DNA from 2 places in the Caballeronia sp. TF1N1 genome. Region 2 is predicted to be linked to the other one. Evidence: riboswitches for the same ligand, from Rfam matches in the RefSeq annotation. Region 2 holds a riboswitch; the other holds the start of a gene.
What was found. A riboswitch is a leader RNA that binds a small molecule or an ion and turns the genes downstream of it on or off. The one in region 2 is predicted to bind thiamine pyrophosphate.
Positions count from the first base shown of each region.

Region 1: it holds a riboswitch for thiamine pyrophosphate, as region 2 does, so the genes downstream of both, LDZ28_RS12225 (FAD-dependent oxidoreductase) here and thiC (phosphomethylpyrimidine synthase ThiC) in region 2, are expected to answer to the same signal.

Region 1 covers NZ_CP084626.1:2,616,876-2,627,803, reverse strand. Annotated here, with positions in the region: gene LDZ28_RS12250 (glutamate synthase-related protein) at 1-3,308, shown strand, start outside; gene LDZ28_RS12245 (glutamate synthase subunit beta) at 3,387-4,853, shown strand; gene LDZ28_RS12240 (DUF1828 domain-containing protein) at 4,917-5,702, opposite strand; gene LDZ28_RS12235 (hypothetical protein) at 5,704-6,186, opposite strand; gene LDZ28_RS12230 (ABC transporter ATP-binding protein/permease) at 6,326-8,068, opposite strand; TPP riboswitch at 8,317-8,444, shown strand; gene LDZ28_RS12225 (FAD-dependent oxidoreductase) at 8,647-9,789, shown strand; gene thiS (sulfur carrier protein ThiS) at 9,808-10,005, shown strand; gene LDZ28_RS12215 (thiazole synthase) at 10,032-10,841, shown strand; gene thiE (thiamine phosphate synthase) at 10,838-10,928, shown strand, end outside.
Region 2 covers NZ_CP084626.1:1,042,827-1,053,754, reverse strand. Annotated here, with positions in the region: gene LDZ28_RS04830 (MFS transporter) at 1-653, shown strand, start outside; gene LDZ28_RS04825 (response regulator) at 650-1,105, opposite strand; gene LDZ28_RS04820 (response regulator transcription factor) at 1,151-1,783, opposite strand; gene LDZ28_RS04815 (bacterioferritin) at 1,898-2,473, opposite strand; gene LDZ28_RS04810 (DUF1328 domain-containing protein) at 2,662-2,823, opposite strand; gene LDZ28_RS04805 (DUF1328 domain-containing protein) at 2,885-3,061, opposite strand; gene LDZ28_RS04800 (sensor histidine kinase) at 3,235-4,722, shown strand; gene LDZ28_RS04795 (entericidin A/B family lipoprotein) at 4,873-5,007, shown strand; gene LDZ28_RS04790 (DUF4397 domain-containing protein) at 5,304-6,083, opposite strand; gene LDZ28_RS04785 (EamA family transporter) at 6,465-7,403, opposite strand; TPP riboswitch at 7,705-7,844, shown strand; gene thiC (phosphomethylpyrimidine synthase ThiC) at 8,022-9,953, shown strand; gene LDZ28_RS04775 (glycine zipper 2TM domain-containing protein) at 10,174-10,386, shown strand; gene LDZ28_RS04770 (hypothetical protein) at 10,594-10,928, shown strand, end outside.

The sequences.
Region 1 (10,928 bases), 1.4 Mb from region 2:
CGGAAGACGTCGAAACGCAGCGTCGCGAAGCCGCCGCGCTGCTCGACCGTCAGCAGGCGTTCGGCTATACGCAGGAAGACCTCAAGTTTCTGATGGCGCCCATGGCGCAGTCGGGTGAAGAGGCCGTGGGCTCGATGGGCAACGACTCGCCGCTCGCGGTCATGTCCGGCAAGAACAAGACGCTCTATCACTACTTCAAGCAGTTGTTCGCGCAAGTGACCAACCCGCCGATCGATCCGATCCGCGAGAACATGGTGATGTCGCTGGTCTCGTTCGTCGGTCCTAAGCCGAATCTGCTCGACACGACCAACATCAACCCGACGATGCGTCTCGAAGTGTCGCAGCCCGTGCTCGACTTCAAAGACATCGCGAAGATTCGCGCCATCGACAAATACACCGGCGGCAAGTTCAGCTCGTACGAACTGAACATCTGCTATCCGGTGGCTTGGGGCAAGGAAGGCGTGGAAGCATGCATTGCGTCGTTGTGCGCCGAAGCCGTCGATGCCGTGAAGTCCGGTTACAACATGCTGATCGTGTCCGACCGCAAGATGGACCGCGACAATGTCGCGATTCCGGCGCTGCTCGCCACGTCGGCCATCCACTCGCATCTCGTGCAGCATGGTCTGCGCACGAGCACGGGTCTCGTCGTCGAAACCGGGTCGGCGCGCGAGACGCATCACTTCGCGCTGCTCGCGGCGTACGGCGCGGAAGCCGTTCACCCGTACCTCGCGCTGGAAACGCTCGCCAACATGGCGGAAGGCTTCAAGGGCGATCTGTCGGCCGAGAAGGTCATCTACAACTTCACGAAGGCGGTCGGCAAGGGCTTGTACAAGGTCATGTCGAAGATGGGCATTTCCACTTACATGTCCTACACCGGCGCACAGATTTTCGAAGCGGTCGGCTTGTCCTCCGAGCTCGTGGAGAAGTATTTCCGTGGCACGGCGTCCAAGGTCGGCGGCATCGGCATCTTCGACGTGGCGGAAGAAGCCATTCGCCTGCATCGCGATGCCTTCGGCGACAACCCGGTTCTCGCGAACATGCTCGATGCGGGCGGCGAATACGCTTATCGCGTGCGCGGCGAAGAGCATATGTGGACGCCGGATGCCATCGCCAAGCTGCAACACTCGGCGCGCAGCAACTCGTATCAGACGTACAAGGAATACGCGCATCTGATCAACGACCAGACGAAGCGTCACATGACGTTCCGTGGTCTCTTCGAGTTCAAGCTCGACCCGTCGAAGGCCATTCCGCTAGACGAAGTGGAGCCGGCGAAGGACATCGTGAAGCGTTTTGCGACAGGCGCGATGTCGCTCGGCTCCATCAGCACGGAAGCGCACGCCACGCTCGCGGTCGCCATGAACCGTATCGGCGGCAAGTCGAACACGGGCGAAGGCGGCGAGGACGAGAAGCGCTACCGGAACGAACTGCGCGGCATTCCGATCAAGACCGGCGACACGCTCAAGTCCCTGATCGGCGATGAAATCGTCACCGACGTCGCGTTGAAAGACGGCGATTCGCTGCGCTCGAAGATCAAGCAGGTTGCATCGGGCCGCTTCGGCGTGACGGCGGAATATCTGTCGTCGGCGGATCAAATTCAAATCAAGATGGCGCAAGGCGCGAAGCCGGGCGAAGGCGGTCAACTGCCGGGCCACAAGGTTTCCGACTATATCGGCAAGCTGCGTTACTCGGTGCCGGGCGTCGGTCTCATTTCGCCGCCGCCGCACCACGATATCTATTCGATCGAAGACCTGGCGCAGCTCATTCACGATCTGAAGAACGTGAATTCCGCGGCGAGCATTTCGGTGAAACTGGTGTCCGAAGTGGGCGTCGGCACCATCGCTGCGGGTGTGGCGAAGGCAAAGGCGGATCACGTCGTGATCGCGGGCCATGATGGCGGCACGGGTGCATCGCCCTTGTCGTCGCTGAAGCACGCGGGCACGCCGTGGGAACTCGGTCTTGCCGAAACGCAGCAGACGTTGGTGCTGAACCGTCTGCGTGGCCGTATCCGCGTGCAGGCCGACGGCCAGATGAAGACCGGCCGCGATGTCGTGATCGGCGCGCTGCTCGGCGCGGATGAATTCGGCTTCGCGACGGCGCCGCTCGTCGTCGAAGGCTGCATCATGATGCGCAAGTGCCATCTGAACACGTGCCCGGTCGGCGTCGCGACGCAAGATCCGGTGCTGCGCGCGAAGTTCACTGGCCAGCCGGAACACGTCGTCAACTTCTTCTTCTTCATTGCGGAAGAAGTGCGCGAGATCATGGCGCAACTGGGTATTCGCAAGTTCGAGGATCTGATCGGCCACGCCGAATTGCTCGACACGAAGAAGGGCGTCGAACACTGGAAGGCGAAGGGTCTCGACTTTTCGCGCGTGTTCTATCAAGTGCCGGTGGGCGCGGAAGTCGCGCGCAAGCACGTCGATGTGCAGGACCACGGTCTGGACAAGGCGCTCGATCACGTGTTGATCGAGAAGTCAAAGGCGGCGATCGAGAAGGGCGAGCACGTTTCGTTCATCCAGCCGGTGCGCAACGTGAACCGCACGGTCGGCGCCATGCTGTCCGGGTTGATCGCGAAGAAGTACGGCCACGACGGTTTGCCCGACGACTCCATCCATATCCAGTTGAAGGGCACGGCGGGTCAGAGCTTCGGCGCGTTCCTCGCCAAGGGCGTGACACTCGACCTCGTCGGCGACGGTAACGACTATGTTGGCAAGGGCATGTCGGGCGGGCGCATCATCATTCGCCCGACCAACGACTTCCGTGGCAAGTCCGAGGAGAACATCATCTGCGGCAACACGGTGATGTACGGCGCTATCGAAGGCGAGTCGTACTTCCGTGGCGTCGCGGGCGAGCGCTTCTGCGTGCGAAACTCGGGCGCGACGGCAGTCGTCGAAGGCACGGGCGATCACGGCTGCGAATACATGACGGGCGGCACGGTGGTCGTGCTCGGCGAGACGGGCCGCAACTTCGCGGCGGGCATGTCGGGCGGCGTCGCGTTCGTGTTCGATCCGGACGGCACGTTCGGCGCCAAGTGCAACAAGACCATGGTGGCCCTCGATCCGGTGCTGCAACAGGCCGAACAGGAGCGCACGGTGGATCGCGCGCTGTGGCATGCCGGCAAGACCGACGAAGCGCTGCTCAAGGGTTTGATCGAGCGTCACTTCCAGTTCACCGGATCGCCGCGTGCCAAGGCGCTGCTCGAAAACTGGGATGCGTCGCGCCGTCAGTTCGTGAAGGTGTTCCCGACCGACTACAAGCGCGCGCTCGGCGAGATCGGCGCGAAGAAGGCAAAGGACGCACTCGCGGCCTGAGCGGTCTCACTATAGAAGAGCTCTCCGGTACGCCGGAGAGCGAGTTCCTCACCAAATACAGAGAAAGAAGAGAACCACATGGGCAAGGCAACCGGTTTTCTCGAGTTCGAACGCCGCCACGAGGCGTACGAAGCACCGCTGACCCGCGTCAAGCATTACAAGGAATTCGTCGCCGCGCTGACCGATGAAGACGCCAAGGTTCAGGGCGCGCGCTGCATGGACTGCGGCATTCCGTTTTGCAACAACGGTTGTCCGGTGAACAACATCATTCCGGACTTCAACGATCTCGTGTTCCGTCAGGACTGGAAGAGCGCGATCGAAGTGCTGCATTCGACCAACAACTTCCCCGAGTTCACGGGACGCATTTGTCCGGCGCCGTGCGAGTCGGCTTGCACGCTCGGCATCAATGACGATCCGGTGGGCATCAAGTCGATCGAGCACGCGATCATCGACAAGGCGTGGACCGAAGGCTGGGTCGCGCCGCAGCCGCCCAAACACAAGACCGGCAAGAAGGTTGCGGTGGTCGGCTCCGGTCCCGCCGGGCTCGCGGTCGCGCAGCAACTGGGACGCGCCGGTCACGACGTGGTCGTGTTCGAAAAGAACGATCGCATTGGTGGTTTGCTGCGTTATGGCATTCCCGACTTCAAGCTGGAGAAGTGGCTGATCGACCGCCGCATGCGCCAAATGGAAGCGGAAGGCGTGTCGTTCCGCACCAACGTGTTCATCGGCAAGGACGCGCTGCCGGGGCACATCGGCAATACGGCCAAGGAAACCATCACGCCGGACGAACTGAAAGAACAGTTCGATGCGGTCGTGGTGGCGGGCGGTTCGGAAACGCCGCGCGATCTGCCGGTGCCGGGGCGCGAGCTGGAAGGCATCTATTACGCGATGGAATTCCTGCCGCAGCAGAACAAGGTCAACGCAGGCGACAAGCTCGCGGAGCAACTGGTCGCGAAGGGCAAGCATGTCGTCGTGATCGGCGGTGGCGACACGGGTTCGGATTGCGTCGGCACCTCGAACCGGCATGGCGCGAAGGGCGTGGTGCAGTTCGAACTGCTCGCGCAGCCGCCCGAGGAAGAGAACAAGCCGCTCGTGTGGCCCTACTGGCCGATCAAGCTGCGTACGTCGTCGTCGCATGAAGAGGGTTGCGAGCGTGACTGGTCGGTTGCGACGAAGCGTTTCGAAGGCAAGAATGGCAAGGTCGAGAAGCTGATCGCGGTGCGCGTCGAGTGGAAGAACGGCAAGATGCAGGAAGTGCCGAACAGCGAGTTCGAGCTGAAGGCCGACCTCGTGCTGCTCGCCATGGGCTTCACGCAGCCAGCTTCGCCGGTGCTGGATGCGTTTGGCGTCGACAAGGACGCGCGCGGTAACGTGCGCGCCTCGACCGAAGGTGACAAAGCGTATTACACGTCGGCGGACAAGGTGTTCACCGCAGGCGATATGCGGCGCGGTCAGTCGCTCGTGGTGTGGGCGATTCGCGAAGGGCGTCAGTGCGCGCGGTCGGTGGATGCGTATTTGATGGGCAGTAGCGAATTGCCGCGATAAAAGAGCGGGGTTGATGGGAGAAAAGGGCGGGCCTTTGGGGTTCGCCCTTTTTTGTTGGCGGGGCTATGCCGTTCTCAGGCGATGGCGGATTTTCTTTTCGAGTGCGCCTTTCGCGTCGAGCGAGTCCACCATGTCGTTGGCGGCGTTCATTAAACGACGTAAATCACCGCTCGGTAACGCGCTGGCATCCTGAAAAACCACGATCGAATCGAACGACTCGATGTGCTGATCGATATGCTGAAGGACGATAGTTGCCAGCCGCGCTCGTTCCCGCGTGGCGACACCGAATACGAAAAGAGGTGCGCGGCCGCCTCTGAGCGAGAAGTCGATTGGGTAGTCAGCGGCGTCGGGAACTTGCGGCGCCAGATAGTTCTCGAGCACGTTGTCTACTCCGACAATCTCTATCAGATGACGCTTCAGGTCGTCGGAAAAAGTCGATGCGACACGTGACTTGCTCCATGTCTTTAGGTCGTTGACGCGCACCAAGGCTTGACCATAGCGAAGCAAAGACATGCCGAGTGAAGTTTCGTCTGACTCGGACACGATCTGCCCATCTTCTCCAAGGCGCGCGCCGTATTCCGCCAGCATCTTGTCCAGCAGCACACGGCGTGGACCGCGCGTGAGAAGAGTAGCGTCGGAGTCGTAGGAAATGCGCATCAACGTCGTGCCCGCATCTTCGATGAGCCAGCCGCCCATCGTTTGACGAAGCCAGACCGTCACGTAGTCGCCATCCGGTTCCAGCAGCGGCATGGACAAGCGAAGCGCATCACCGTCTTGTGCCACGTCCAGCTCGGAACACCATGACTCGCAGAGCAGTCGTTTAACCGTATCGGGTGCGTCGCGCAGCATGTCAGAACTCGAGCTCGGATTGAAACGGGTTGTAGTCAAGCAAGTCGACGCTGCAATCCCTGCAGAGACAATCAAATGCTCCCTCAACCGAATTGTAGTCGTAGACCGATTCAGCATAGCCGTCCGGATCGTGGCCGGCACGGATGTATCGTTCGGTGGCGACATGCTTGTGACAGCCTAAGGGAACCTTGACGCGCTCGATAACATTTCTGTGCCCGTGATAAGGACCGTTGTAACGCACGAGCACAAGGGTTGCATCAGGTGACCACACACGCGCGAGACCGACAGAAAACGCACTGGCTCTGGTCAGCGAGACGCGAAGAAAGAGCCGGTAAACCTGTGTCATATCGCGTGCATCGTGGAGCACGTAATTCTTTTCGCGGTGACCGCCTTTCGTTACCCACCGCGCCCCCTTGTTGACGATGGATTTTGGCGCGTGGCGCATCGATTCGAGATCGTCGTCTGTCAGTAGAAGGAAGTCCATCGATTATTTGTGACTGTCTGCCGTAACGCTTCGAAGTCTATGACGTCGCGCGCAGGGCAAGTTACTCACCGCCACAAATAAGAAAAACCGCACCCACAATTGCTCGCGGATGCGGTTCTTCATTCAGCAAGAGACGGAATCAAACCTCCGCCATCGTCCTCTCTATCTCGATCCGATAATCATGGAACAGCGCCACCGACTCCCGGTGCGCAACGCTCAAAATCGCCGCCTTCGGCAAACGTTCGACGAGCGTGTTGTAGATATGCAGTTCGTTATCCGCATCGAGGGCGCTGGTGGCTTCGTCGAGGAACAGGAAGTCGGGCTTGTGCAGCAGCACGCGCGCGGCGGCAAGACGCTGTTGCTCGCCCGGCGACAAGCTGCGCGCCCAGTGCGCACTTTCTTCCAGGCGGTCGCCATACTCGGCCAGATTGCACAGACGCAGCGCCTCGCGCGATTCCTCGTCGGTGAAGGTGCCACCCGGCGACGGATAGCTCAACGCCGCGCGCAGCGTGCCGATCGGGAGATAGCTCACTTGCGGGATAAACAGCATCTTCGCGTCGACGGGTGCGTCGATACTACCGTCGCCGAACGGCCAAAGGCCCGCCAGAGCCCGCATCAGCGTGCTCTTGCCCGCGCCCGACGGCCCGACTATCAGCCAGCGCGATCCCGGTTCTATCGTCACATCGCCCACGCGCGAAAGTGGCGTGCCATTCGGCAACGCGAGCGCAAGCCCCTTGGTCGTCAGCGCTTTCGTGCTCGTGTAATGCAGGTTGATACCGCCATGCGCCGTTGCCGGCGACGTTTCCTCGCGGATATGCGTCGAGCGCATCACACGCTTGAATTCGCGCAGACGATTCACCGTGGCGCGCCATTCGACCAAGGTCGAGTAACTGTTGATGAACCAGGAGAACGAATCGCTGACCGTGCCGAACGCCGATGAAATCTGCATCAAGACGCCGAACGAGAACGCGCCCGCGAAATAGCGCGGCGCGGCAACCATGATCGGGAAGATGATGGCGATCTGTCCGTAGAAACTGAGCACGAAGGTCATGCGCTTCGTGTACTTCATGATCATCCACCAGTTGTCGCGAATGCGCTGGAAAATGGTCTTCGCGTTGGCCGTCTCGGTGGCGATGCCATCGTAAAACGCGATCTGCTCGGCATTCTCGCGCACGCGAATCAGCCCGAAGCGGAAATCGGCCTCGACCTTCTGTTGCTGGTAGTTGATCGACACCAGCGGATGCCCGACCTTCTGAATGATGACCGAGCCGATGATCGCGTAAAGCGCCGCCGCCCAGACCATGTAGCCGGGAATGACGAGCGGCGTGCCGAATGCCGTGATGGTCAGCGCGCCCGCGAGCGTCCACAAAATGGTGATGAACGTGACGAGCGTGACGAGCGTGGAAAGCAGATCGAGCGACAGAGACAGCGTGGTGGTCGCGAAGGATTGCAGGTCGTCGCTGATCCGCTGGTCGGGGTTATCGGCGAGACGGTCGCGTTCTATGCGGTAAAAAGCGCGGTCGCCGAACCACTGTTCGAGATACTTGTTGGTCAGCCACTGGCGCCAGCGGAAGCCGAGCATCTGCCGCAGATACCTCCCATAAACCGCAAGCAGAATGTACGCGAAGGCGAGGCCGGTGAAGACCAGCAGAAGGTGCGGAAAGTCGTGGACGTTCTTGTTCTGCAGCGCGTTGTAGAACGCCGCGCTCCAGCTGTTGAGCCGCACGTTGATCCATACGACCGTCATGTTGATCGCGATGATGGCAACGAGCAGACCCCATGCGAAGCCGCGCTCCTCCGAGACCCAGTAGGGCTTGATGAGGCTCCACGCAGAGACCGTGTCGGCTTGTTGCTGCGTGTTTTCCGGTTGAGAATTGGCCATGACCTTCCTGATGATATGCCGGTCCGAGTTACGAATGGACGCACCGCGCCGCGATACTCGCACGCGCAGCCTCTTTCCTGTCCCGCAGATTGTTCAGAGGTTCCCTTAACTGCCGCTTAATTCCGTGCTCATTCGCACAACCATGCGGAGAACCATGCTCGCGGCATTGTGCCAGAGTGCCGACTGAGGCGACCAAAGGCGGGGAATCCCGGTTTGCAGCGGCTTTGGCTTTCATGGTCTAATGATCTTCGACGAAACAGGGGTGCTTCGCGCGCGACGTCATCGAATTATCGGTGTGCTGGCGCGGCGAGGCTGAGAGAGACCCTTTGCACCCGATCCGGGTAATACCGGCGAGGGAAGTTTCCGGAGAACGCGCGGCCGTCGCGCCTTTCCTCCAGGTTCTTCCATCATCTTTCTTTTCCGCCTGGCGCGCGTTGTTTGCGTTGCCGCTGCCGGGCCGGTCTCTCCTCTGCAAGTTTTGTCTTCGCGTTCGTGCGTTTGCTGCACGGCGTTATCAGTCGTGGATAAGACCGGAGCGGCGCACAGCCTCGTTTCGATCGACAGGAGACATCGGAAAAGTGAACACGATCGATCAGCCCGCCGCGCGCCGGCCAGACTTCGCCGTCATCGGCGGAGGACTCGTCGGGCGGCTCGTGGCGTGGCAACTCGCGGGCGCGGGCCACGGCGTCGCGCTATACGAGCGCGGCGACGAGGCGGGCACGCAGTCGGCTGCGTGGGTGGCCGCCGCGATGCTCGCGCCGCTCGCCGAGGCGACGAGTGCGGAGCCGCTCGTCGTCGAACTCGGCGCGGCGTCGCTGGAACGCTGGCCGGGTCTCATCGCCGAGTTGCCCGAGCCGGTTTACTTTCAGCGCAACGGCACGCTCGTCGTCTGGCACGGCGCGGATCGCGCGGAAGCGCCGCTGTTCGAACGCAGGCTGCGCGCCAACGCGCCTGCAAGCTTGCTCGATGGCGGCTTCATCAAGCTCGCGGGCGCGGAAGTCGCGCAAGCGGAACCCGCGCTCGGCACGCGTTTCGCGCAAGGCTGGCTGCTGCCGCACGAAGGTCAACTCGACAATCGTCAGGCGCTTCGAGCGCTCGCGGCCGGACTTACGGCGCGCGGCGTGCGCACGCACTGGAATTCTCCGGTCGATGCCATGCCCGACGCGCGCTGGATCATCGATTGCCGTGGGCTGGGCGGCAAAACTGCGTGGCCCGCGTTGCGTGGTATTCGCGGGGAAGTGGCGCGCGTGCATGCGCCGGGCATCGGGTTGTCGCGGCCGGTGCGGCTGCTGCATCCGCGTTATCCGCTGTATATCGCGCCGAAAGAGGACGATCTTTACGTGATCGGCGCGACCGAAGTCGAAGGCGAGGACATGTCGCCCGTGAGCGTGCGCTCGGCGCTGGAACTGATGAGTGCGGCGTTCGCGGTGCATCCGGGTTTCGGCGAGGCGCGCATCCTCGAACTCAATTCTCAGTGCCGGCCGACGCTGCCGGATCATCGGCCGGCCATCGTCTGGGACGGGGCGCGGACCGTGCGCGTGAACGGCCTGTATCGGCACGGCTTCATGATCGCGCCGGAAGTCGCCGATGCCGCCTGCGCACTCGCCCAAGCCATCGCCGGCGGAACCGTCGCGGACGCCGCATCGTTCGCGGATTATCGCGGCGGCGCGCGCTGGTCCGAACTTCTGCATAGCGAACCGGCCATCGCGGCCGCGCTCTAGTCATCGAAAGTCAAAGCCATGAACATCCACATCAATCAGCGCGAATTCAGTCTGACCGATGCCGCCACCGTCACCGACGCGCTCGCCGCATTCGGCGCCAAACCGCCGTTCGCGGTCGCGCTCAACGGGCAGTTCGTCGCGCGCGGCGAGCACGGCACGAAGACGCTTCGAGCCGGCGACAAGCTCGACGTCGTGTCGCCCGTCGCGGGCGGCTGAATCCACCGAATCCGAAGGATCGAATCATGACCTCACACACCGCCGCCCATAGCCTCACGCTCTACGGCCAGACGTTCCCGAGCCGTGTGCTGCTCGGCACATCGCGTTATCCGTCGCTGCAATCGCTTTCGGATTCCATCGATGCCGCGCGGCCCGGCATGGTGACCGTCGCGCTGCGCCGTCAGTCCGAGACTGGCGAGGCCGGTTTTTTCGAAGTCCTCAAGCGTCACGGCGTCGCGCTGCTGCCAAACACGGCGGGCTGCCATAGCGTCGATGAAGTGCTGACCACCGCCTACATGGCGCGCGAGGTTTTCGACACGCCGTGGATCAAGCTGGAACTGATCGGCGACGACTACACGTTGCAGCCCGACCCGATCGGCCTCGTCGAAGCGGCGGGCAAGCTCGTGCGCGACGGCTTCAAGGTGCTGCCTTATTGCACCGAGGATCTCGTGATCGGCCGCCGTCTGCTCGATGCCGGCTGCGAGGCGTTGATGCCCTGGGGCGCGCCCATCGGCACCGGCAAGGGCGTGACCAATCCCTACGGTCTGCGCACGTTGCGCGAGCGGCTGCCAGACGTGCCGCTGATCGTCGATGCAGGCCTCGGCGTGCCCTCGCATGCGTGCCAGGTGATGGAGTGGGGTTTCGACGGTGTGCTCTTGAACACCGCCGTGTCGCAGGCGACCTTTCCGTCGCAGATGGCGCGCGCGTTCGCGCTGGGTGTCGAAGCCGGGCGCACGGCGTTTCTCGCCGGTCCGATGGCCGAGCGCGACAGCGCGCAGGCCAGCACGCCGGTCGTTGGCATGCCGTTCTGGCATCAGGACGGAGGTGCTGCATGAGCTTGCTCGGACACGAAGTTTTCTGGCCGCCGGCGGATGAGTTGACCGAAGTCGCCGAACGTATCCGCGCGCGGCTCGGCGAGTGGC
Region 2 (10,928 bases):
TGCCAAAGAGCCGTCCGACGTCTACTCTGCCCTACGGCAAGCTGCTCGTGTCGATGTGGCATCTCGCTGTCGAGAATCCCGGGCTTCGCGAAGCATCGCTCACGGGCGGCGCGCTCTTTGCAGCATTCAGCGCGTTCTGGTCGCTGCTCACACTCCTGCTCGCCGGCGAGCCGTTTCACATGGGACCGCAGGCCGCGGGACTATTCGGTATCGTCGGCGCGGCGGGCGCGCTCGCGGCGCCGCTTGCGGGCAAGTCGGCGGACCGGCGTGGGCCGCGCGCGGTGATCACGCTGTCCATCGGGCTCGTTGCGCTGTCGTTCGTGGTGTTCGCATTCTCGGCGCGCAGCATCGCGGGGCTGGTCATCGGCGTGATCGTGCTCGATATCGGCGTGCAGGCCGCGCAGATATCCAACCAGTCGCGCATCTACGCATTGAAGCCGGAGGCGCGCAGCCGCGTGAATACGGTTTATATGGTGGCTTACTTTATTGGCGGGGCGTTGGGATCGGCGCTGGCTTCGCTTGCCTGGCACGCAATGGGATGGACGGGCGTTTGCGTCGTCGGGCTGGCTGCGACGGCGCTGGCGGCGTTCAGTCACTGGCGCGGGCGGGAAGCGGCGGATTCGTTGGCGGGTTCCGGCGGCGGGGATCGCTAACCGCGCTCACCTTGTCTTTCCCGCGCGTGCCGGCAAAGCGCATCCAGCACCCGATCGAACTCCAGCGATTTATCGAAGAAATGGCGCACGCCATATTGCTGGCAGCGCTCGCGATACGTCGGCAACGCGTGATTGGTGAGCACCGCGACAAAGGCCTCGTCGTGTATCGACGCCTTGCCGCTCTCCTGCAACCACGCCAGTACCTCGATGCCCGAGCCGTGCCTGAGTTGCAAGTCGATGATCACCGCATGGAACCGCTGCGACGACAAGAGCGCGATGGCTTCGTCCGGAGCCTCGGCGAACGCGGTCACGCGCCACGGACCGAGCGCGTCGATGGCTTCAGTCAGGCTGCGCCGGATCAGCGGCGAATCCTCGATAAGCAGCACCGCGAGCGGCGTGTCGCGCGCTTCGCGTTGCTGCGCACGGTCGTCGGTGATGATGTGCTTGCCCACGTCGGGCGCCCTCCGGTTCAGCTTGCCGTCCGACTGCGCGTCGCGCTATTCGATCAGGCCGTTCTTGATTGCGTAGTACGTGAGATCCGCGTTGTTCGCCAGTCTCATTTTTTCGAGCACGCGCGCGCGGTACGTGCTCACCGTCTTCACCGACAGATGCAGTTCTTCCGCGATCTCAGTCGGAATACGCCCCGCCGCGAGCTTGCAGAAGACCTGAAACTCGCGCTCGGACAACGCCTCGTGCGGGCGTTCGGCGGCAGGCTTGTCGAGCTTGTCGGCGAGCGCGTCGGCGATGAATTCCGACAGATACCGATGCCCGCGCGCCACCGTGCGAATCGCCCGGACGATTTCTTCCGGCGCCGCGTCCTTGTTCAGATAACCGTTCGCGCCCGCCTTCAACAAGTTGATCGCGTACTGACTCTCGGGATAGCCCGACAGCATCAGCACGCCCTGCTCCGGACGAATCTGCTTGATGACACGCAAGGTATCGACGCCGTTCTTGTCGGGCATCGCGATGTCGAGCAACACCACGTCGAACGCCTGAACGCGCACGTGCGCGATGGTTTCGTCGCCAGTGGAGGCTTCCGCCGCCACTTCCATATCGGGTTCGTCCGCGACGAACTGCTTGAAACCGCTGCGTACGATCGCATGGTCGTCGGCTATCAGGACTCGGATCATTCGCGCTTGAAATCAGGGATGAGCCGCCATTGTACGCATGCGCCCACGCAAAAGATGCGCGGTCTCGGACGAGTTCCGCGCATCGCGTGACGTCATGCCGGCATGCCCTGCTATTTAGCCGTTACGGCCTTCCAGCAGATCGGCCATGTCGTCGGCGTGCTCTTCTTCCACCGCCAGAATGTCTTCGAAGATACGGCGCGTGGTGACATCCTTGTCGCCGAGATAGCGAATGATCTCCCGATACGTATCGATCGCAATCCGCTCGGCGATCAGATTCTCGCGGATCATGTCGATCAGGTCCGAGCCTTCCTTGTACTCGGAATGCGAGCGCGACTTCAGGCTGTCGGGTGCGAAGTTCGGCGCCCCGCCCAGTTGGACGATGCGCTCCGCGAGCGTATCGGCGTGTTCCTGTTCCTCGTTGGCGTGTTCGAGAAATTCGGCTGCGACGGCTTCCGAATGGATGCCCTTGGCCATGAAATAGTGACGCTTGTAGCGCAGCGTGCAGACGATTTCCGTCGCGAGCGAGTCGTTCAGCAGCTTGAGCACGACTTCGCGATCCGCGCCGTAGCTCGGCGTGACCGGGCCCTCGTCCATGTGCGTGCGCGCATCGGCGCGGATCTTTTCCACGTCGAGGACGAATGCGTCCCGCGATTGAGTCGGCGCGGCTTGTACAGCAGACGATTTGGACATTTGGTTCACTCCTTGATATTTGATGAAAGACGTTCGCTGGAGCAGGCCTACGCGTGCCGCTTTGTTCATAGGGCCCTGCTATCCAATCAAAAAGCTCCGATGCACGCGCCATGCCTGCTCCCACCAATGCTTCGCAAAAGGCGCGGGCCGCGCGAGCGGCCCGGTGCAGCAAGGCTTTCTGGCGTACGTCAGGTTCGAAACACGCCCAGCAGCAGCGTGACGACGAACACCACCAGGAAAATATAGAAAAGGATCTTGGCGATTTCCGCGGCGCCCGCGGCAATGCCGGTAAAGCCGAACACGGCCGCGATTATCGCGATGACGAAGAAAACGGCAGCGTAATGAAGCATGGAATCCCCCTGACTTGCTTTTGATGGTCTGATTCAGGTTCGGGCGCGAGTGAGTTGGTCGCTAATCGACTATTTTCTTGGTGACGACGAAGCCGAGCACCAGGAACACGACGCACAGAATCAGGAACAGCACGAACAAGAATTTGGCGATGGTCGCGGCGCCCGCCGCCACGCCCGTGAACCCGAGAAGACCGGCGATCACGGCCACGATCGCGAAAAACAATGCCCACTTCAGCATGATCGTTCCCCGTTGGAATGATTGAAAAATGATGACGAACCCATGCTAGCCGGGCCTTTGGGCGCGCGCATCCGGGCTGGCTCCTTTTTTGCTGTGGGAATCCACCGACATCCGCTTTCAAACGGCTTTGCCGGCGTGGCTCACGACGCCCGCCGGAACCGCAGAAACACACCATGAGCCACGTTCTAAAAGACGCCGCGCCGGCAGCATCTGAAACTCCACAGGGACTCGCCCGGCGCGCAACGCGTATCAACGAATGGATGCATCGCTATAGCTGGGCGGTCGCGATGACGGTGGCTATCGTCATTACCGTCGGCGGGCTCGTGATTCTGGAATCGGGGCGCATGCGCATCGCGGCCGAGTACGAGACCGCGCTCGATGCAAAAAGCGCCACCGCGCAGTTATCGTCGCTGGCGGCCGATATCGCCACGCTCAGCGCCGAGGAACGCGGTTTCGCGCTTGCCGCCGACGACACCTACAAGAGCCACTTCGCGCAAACGGCCGGGCGCGTGCGCCGCGCGTTGACCTCGCTCGATAGCTATTACCGCCGCATCGGCGATGACGCCGCGCTTGCGAGCTTCGCGCAGATTCGCGCGGCCGCCGACGAGAACATCGCGCAAGGCGAGGCGCATCTCGCCGATCTGTCGAAGACGCCCGCGGATGCGGAAATGCGCGCACGCGTCGTAGCGACGCCGTCGCCCGACACCAGCGCCACGCTCGATGCCGCGCTCGCCCTCCTGCGGCTGAACGAAGAGCAACGCGCGCAGCACGCGCTCGATGCAAGCCGCGCCGATCAGCGCATTTCCACGCTGTGCGTCGGCGCGTTGTGCGCGCTCAACATCGTCCTGTTCCTGCTGCTGTTCCGCAATCTCGGTATCCAGTTGGACAAGCAGGACCGCGTGCAGAAGAAGCTCATTACGCAGCAGGAGGAACTCGACCGGCTCGTGTTCGAACGCACGCGTCAGCTCGAAGCGCTCGCGTGGCATTTGCAATCCGTGAGCGAAAACGAAAAGACCGAACTTGCGCGCGAACTGCACGACGAACTTGGCTCCATTCTTACCGCGAGCAAGATGGATGTCGCGTGGGTGCGCGGCAAGCTCAGGACGAGCGAACCCGCCATGTCCGACAAGCTCGCGCGCGCCATCGGCAATCTGGACCAGGGAATTGCGCTCAAGCGGCGAATTATCGAAGACATGCGGCCGACCGTGCTTGCCAACTTCGGTCTCGTGACCGCGCTACGCTCGCTCGCCGATGAAGCCGCGCAACGCAACGGCTGGAGCGTCGAATTCGATCTTCCCGGCGACGATGTGAAGCTCGGCGAGGCTATCGAGATCGCGCTCTTTCGGGTGGCGCAGGAGACGCTCACGAACGCGGCGAAATACGCGCGCGCGAACCGCATCGAAATTGCACTCGCGCTCGATGGTGACGACGTTGCGCTCGCTATCGCGGATGACGGCATCGGCATACGTCCGCAGGATTTGAAGCGCACGCAGACGCACGGCCTGGTCGGCATGCGTCAGCGCGTGTCGGCGCGCGGCGGGCGCTTCGAGATCGAACGCGTGGCGCCGCATGGCACGCGCATCAGCGTGTCGATGCCACGCGAGCGCAGCGCGGGTGCGTTCATCGATGCAAGCACGCCGGCGGCCGTTCCGCTTGCTTGATTACGTAGGACGATACTTACGCCAATAGCAGAGACGGCCGACACCAAAAACCCGTGCGCGCCTACAGCGTCGACTACGCCGCTTTTTTATGATTGATCACAACGGAAGCCTCGAAGGGCTACCCGAATTTCTAATTCAAGGGGAACACACATGACTCGAATCATCGCTTTGCTGCTGATTGCCGGCACCGCCGCGCTCGCGGGCTGCAATACCATGTCGGGCGCGGGCCAGGATATCTCGAAGGGCGGTCAGGCTATTTCGAATTCGGCCGAAGAGCATAAGTAAATTGGCCGCGGCGCGGTGAGCCAGGCGCTCATCGCGTTGATGTCTCGTGCTGTTTTTCTGTCGTCCCGTCATGTTTTTTGGCGGGATTTTTTTCGTTTGTCTTTAGTACGTGAGAGAGCGTGGATGCGTGGCACCTGAGGCTTGCTTGCCTCGCGTGATTGGCGACGTTCGCACGTAGTTAGGCGGCCGGATGTCTGCGAGGGTCATAAACCCGCTCTTCTTCGAACGAAAAACCCCACGCGTGCGGCAGCGTGGGGTTCGTCGATGTCTGCGCCCTGTTACCCGGGCGCTTCAGATTACAGCGTGTCCGGCAGCTCGATCGCAGGCGTCGTGGTATTGCCGCCCTGCGCAACGAGCACGCGAATCTTGTTCGGGATCACTTGCGACAACGCGTTGCCTGAAGGCAGCGTCGTCACGAGCCAATCGGCGTTGTTGCTCAGATTGAACGATGCCGACGCATACACCGGCGTCTTCGAACCTGGCAGCGTCGCGACCAGCTGATACGTCCCGCCGTTGACGTAGAGCGAGTCTCGCGTCGTTGCCGGCACGGCGTTCTTGAAGCCGACGCCCGCCATCGTCGGATTGACGGTCGCGATGTTCGTCCCCGGTGCGACCAGATACAAATCGAGAGTCTGCGCATTCGCCGACGCATTGAAGCCGCGCACCCGCGCGCTGTTCGAGAGCAGGCCCTTGTCGAACGGATCGTCGATCACGGCGATGGACGGCAGGAAACCCGCGTCAGGCAGCGCGATCACCGTGTACTCGTGACCCTTGGCGGCATTCGAGATGCTCGTGTCGGTCGCGAGTTGCGTCGTCGTGTTGACGGCGGCGTAGGAGAAGTTCTGCTGGCCCGTATCGATGTTTGCGAAGTTCGTCACCGTCTGGTAGCCGAGATTCGCTTGCAGCACCTTGCCGTTGTCGTAGAAATCGACGTTGGGGGCACTCGGGATCGCGTGGATGAAGTGGACTTCTGGATTCGTGAGTCCGAGTTCCTTGCCTACGTCGTCGGAGCCGCCACAAGCGGACAGGATCGAGGCGACGGCGGCAAGCGCGGTGACTGTGCGGATGAGCTTCATGTTTCCACCTTCCTTAGCTTTGATCATTGATTTTGTTGTCCGGTCCGCGCTGCGAGCACCACGCTTAAGTGATCATGCGTATTGCCCGGCGCGCCTCGGAAGACCCCTTCTCTCTTTTGCTTCTATTCCCTTGAACGACAGGCTTTCGTGTCATGCCGATGAAACTGTCGTTCGAGGGTGACGGCATTGAGCAATGCGCATGCCCTGCATCGGTGCGCAGAGGCGGCCGAAATGACGGCGAGCCTTGCGCCGCAAGGGTTTGTTATTCGTTAGAGGAATTGCTCGGGCCGAGCTGGAAGGCCGACTAAAGCGGCGCCGGATAGTAGCGAATGCAGCGCGCGGAGGAGGTTTTTACAAAAGGAAAGGCGGAGGGCGCGCTGCTCAAACCAACCCCCGCCGCCGATAATCAAACCAGAACGACAACGCAACGCTCATCAAAATCACGACCGTGGCAACAACCGTCCACTGCGTGATGATTTCCCCAAGCAACAAAGCGCCCAATAAAACCGCGACGACCGGATTCACGTAAAGACAACTCGTCGCGACAATCGTGCTCGTGTTCCGAATGAGAAAGTTATAAGCGACATACGCGGCCATCGATCCGACCACGACGAGATACAAAAACGAAAACCCCGCGCCCATGCTCACTTGGCCAAGGCGCTCGCCTGACACGAACGCGATGACAGTCGCGATAAGCCCGCCAAGCCCGATCTGCAACGCAGTCGACATCAGCAGATCGGAAGGCTGCGAAAGACGGCTTGCCAGATGCGCCCCGCCCGCCCAAAAAATTGCCGCGCACAAGATGGCGAGCGTGCCGACGGTCGAGCTCGGCGAGGGATCGCCATGATTGAGCAACACGATACCCAAGAGACCCAGCGCCACCGCAAACCATTCGCCCTTCGCCACACTGCGCCCGGCAAGCGCGGTGAAGATCGTCGCGAAGAGCGGCACGGTAGCCACCATCACGGCAGCCGTGCCGGTTCCCACCGTGCGCATGCCGTAAGCCATCATCCCGCTCGACAAACCTTCGAGCAAAGTCCCGACGATCGCTGCATTCCGTACTTCACGCGCCGTCGGCCACACCGCCTTGCGATGCATGGCGATCACGAAGAGACCGACGCCAGCGCACAGGTTACGCAGGCCGCCGAGCATGAGCGGCGGAAACGATTCGAGCGCCAGGTGAATGCCGAGATACGTCGATCCCCACACGAGATAAACGACGGCCAGCGCGAGCGCGACGCGTCCCTTGAGGCTGCGAGGAGCGCGAAACGGAAAGCGGTCGGGAAAACCGAGCGGCAGACGCGGAGGTACGGCAGACATGCATTACTCCGCGAAGCGCGCCCGGATTGGGGCAAGAGACTTGCAATGGGGACTGCCGCCAATCGACCGAACGGGGCATGAGCTTGAAGAACGCGCGCGCCAGGTGACGAACGAGGCGGGACTGACGATGGACGGCATGACGGAGCGAAAGAAGTGCGGAAGCGACAGGCGGGGCGACTGCTGACGACATCCGGGTAAGTACCGAAAATCGCGCGCTCGCCATTATGCAGTAAGCGCCTGCGCTTCAGCGCAAACTTCGCGAACGGTTGCCAAGATGCCACGCCACGATGTATGGTGACGCCTGCTAACGCGGGGGTCCTGCGTTGCACATCGCGATTCGTCCGGCTGCGTCGACTGAATGGCCCGTGCAATGTGGGTGAGAAATACCCTTTGAACCTGATCTGGATAATGCCAGCGCAGGGAAGCGTTCGGGCCTCGGCGCACGGTATCTCTCTCACGCGCCACGTCTTCTCGGGCCCGCACCTTTCCATCTCGTTCCTCCCTGTCTAGCTCCTGAATCAGCCGAGCTCGCCGGCGTTCGTTTGTTCGTTGTTCGTTCGATCGCCCGCGTGCTCGCTGTCAATTACCGTCCCTGCGACTGAAAAGGAGAAACAGCACATGAATGCGAATCCCAAGTTCCTTTCCGAAAACGCCATCGTCGATGCAGCCGCCATCGCGCCGCTGCCCAACTCGCGCAAGGTCTACGTGACGGGTTCGACGCCCGACATCCGCGTCCCGATGCGCGAGATCACGCAGTCCGACACGCCCGACAGTTTCGGCGGCGAAAAGAATCCGCCGGTGTACGTGTACGACACGTCCGGCCCCTACTCCGATCCGGACGCGAAGATCGACATCCGCTCCGGTTTGCCCGCGTTGCGCGCCGGCTGGATCGAAGCGCGCGGCGACACCGAGGAACTCGCGGATCTTTCGAGCGAATTCGGCCGCGAGCGCGCCGCCGATCCGAAAACGGCCGAGCTGCGCTTCCCCGATCTGCATCGTCATCCGCGACGCGCGACGCCCGGCAAGAATGTGTCGCAGATGCATTACGCGCGGCAGGGCATCGTCACGCCGGAGATGGAATACATCGCCATTCGCGAGAATCAGCGCCGCGCCGAATACCTCGAAAGCCTCAAGACGAGCGGTCCGAACGGCGAAAAGCTCGCCGCGATGATGGGCCGTCAGCATCCCGGCCAGTCGTTCGGCGCGGTGCCTTTCGACAAGGACGCCCTGAAGGCCATCACGCCCGAGTTCGTACGCGATGAAGTGGCGCGCGGCCGCGCGATCATCCCCGCGAACATCAATCACCCGGAAAGCGAGCCGATGATCATCGGGCGCAACTTCCTCGTGAAGATCAACGCGAACATCGGCAATTCGGCCGTGAGTTCGTCGATCGGCGAGGAAGTCGACAAGATGACCTGGGCGATCCGCTGGGGCGGCGACACGGTGATGGACCTGTCCACGGGCAAGCATATTCACGAGACGCGCGAGTGGATCATCCGCAATTCGCCGGTGCCGATCGGCACGGTGCCGATCTATCAGGCGCTCGAAAAGGTCAACGGCAAGGCCGAAGACCTGACTTGGGAAATCTTTCGCGACACGCTCGTCGAGCAAGCCGAGCAAGGCGTCGATTACTTCACCATTCACGCGGGCGTGCGCCTGCAATACGTGCCGCTGACGGCCAACCGCATGACGGGGATCGTCTCGCGCGGCGGCTCGATCATGGCGAAATGGTGTCTCGCGCATCATCGGGAAAGCTTCATCTACGAGCACTTCGAAGACATCTGCGAGATCATGAAGCAGTACGACGTCTCGTTCTCGCTCGGCGACGGCCTGCGTCCCGGCTCCATCTACGACGCGAACGACGAAGCCCAGCTCGGTGAACTGAAGACGCTCGGCGAACTCACGCAGATCGCGTGGAAGCACGACGTGCAAGTGATGATCGAAGGCCCCGGCCATGTGCCGATGCAGCTCATCAAGGAGAACATGGACCTGCAGCTGGAATGGTGCGACGAGGCGCCCTTCTACACGCTCGGGCCGCTCACCACCGACATCGCGCCGGGCTACGATCACATCACCTCGGGCATCGGCGCGGCGATGATCGGCTGGTTCGGCACCGCCATGCTTTGCTACGTCACGCCGAAGGAGCATCTCGGACTTCCGAACAAGGACGACGTCAAGACCGGCATCATCACGTACAAGCTCGCGGCGCACGCGGCCGATCTGGCGAAGGGTCATCCAGGCGCGCAGGTGCGCGACAACGCGCTATCCAAGGCACGCTTCGAGTTTCGCTGGGAAGACCAGTTCAACCTCGGCCTCGATCCCGACAAGGCGCGCGAGTTTCACGACGAAACCTTGCCGAAGGATTCCGCCAAGGTCGCGCATTTCTGCTCGATGTGCGGCCCGCACTTCTGCTCGATGAAGATCACGCAGGACGTGCGCGACTTCGCGGCCAAGCAAGGCGTCTCCGAAAGCGATGCGCTCGCCAAGGGCATGCAGACCAAGGCCATCGAGTTCGTGAAGAAGGGCGCGGAGATTTATCAGCCGACCTGAAGCAAACGCTGACTGTACGCAACGGCCTGTGCTTCCTTGCAGGCCGTTTTTGCATGGCGCGCGCGTGCACCGTTTCGGGCATCTTTCCTGCTGATAAACGAACGAACCGGCGAAAAAAACGTTGCGGCGTCCGTCGATGAAAGCCAGATCGTGATCGAACGGCAGGACGCGTGGGCAAAGCCGCGGCCGTTTCATTGATCAATCGTTCTGGAGAGTCGACATGAAAATCATCAAACAAATCGGCGCCGCAGCAGTGGTCGTTTCCCTTCTCGCCGGACTCACGGCCTGCGACAACATGACGACGCGTCAACGCGATACGGCCGTTGGCGCTGGTGTTGGCGCCGCGGGTGGGGCCGTGATCGGCGGAAGCGCGTTATCGACGTTGGGGGGCGCGGCAGTAGGCGGGGTTATCGGCAATCAAGTCGGGAAGTAAGCGGGCGATCCACAGTCATCTTATGCGGCAAGCAGCGATGCTTGCCGCCGCTTCGATCGAGGGCTGTTTCAGGATTGATACACGCCGAGATTTGTTAGCGGACGCGCGACGCGCACGCCGCAACGATCGAGTAAGCTCCTTCTTAACGGACCCTTCCTCGCAATCGCATAGGTAGAGTCCGGCAAGTCGCAAGCAAGGAGCAGCATCATGATTTCCCCGCGCATCATCTTCGGTTACAGGGCAGCGGCCGCTTCGCTTGCTGCCGGATTGCTTCTCGGCGGATGCTACCTGCCGTATCCCGACTACCCCGCTTATTACTATCCGCCGGTTCCCGCTGCCTACACGCAACGTGAGTTCGCGTTACCGGCGCAAGGTGCTTCGGGCGTCAGTGCCGCGAACGCGCCGTCGCAAGCTCAGTACGCAGTGGCCGCGCCGACAGTCGACTACTCGACGATCTATACGAGCACGCCGTATGCGCCGGCTTATCCCTATCCTTACGCGTACGCACCTTATCCCGCTTACGCCGCTTATCCCGCATATGC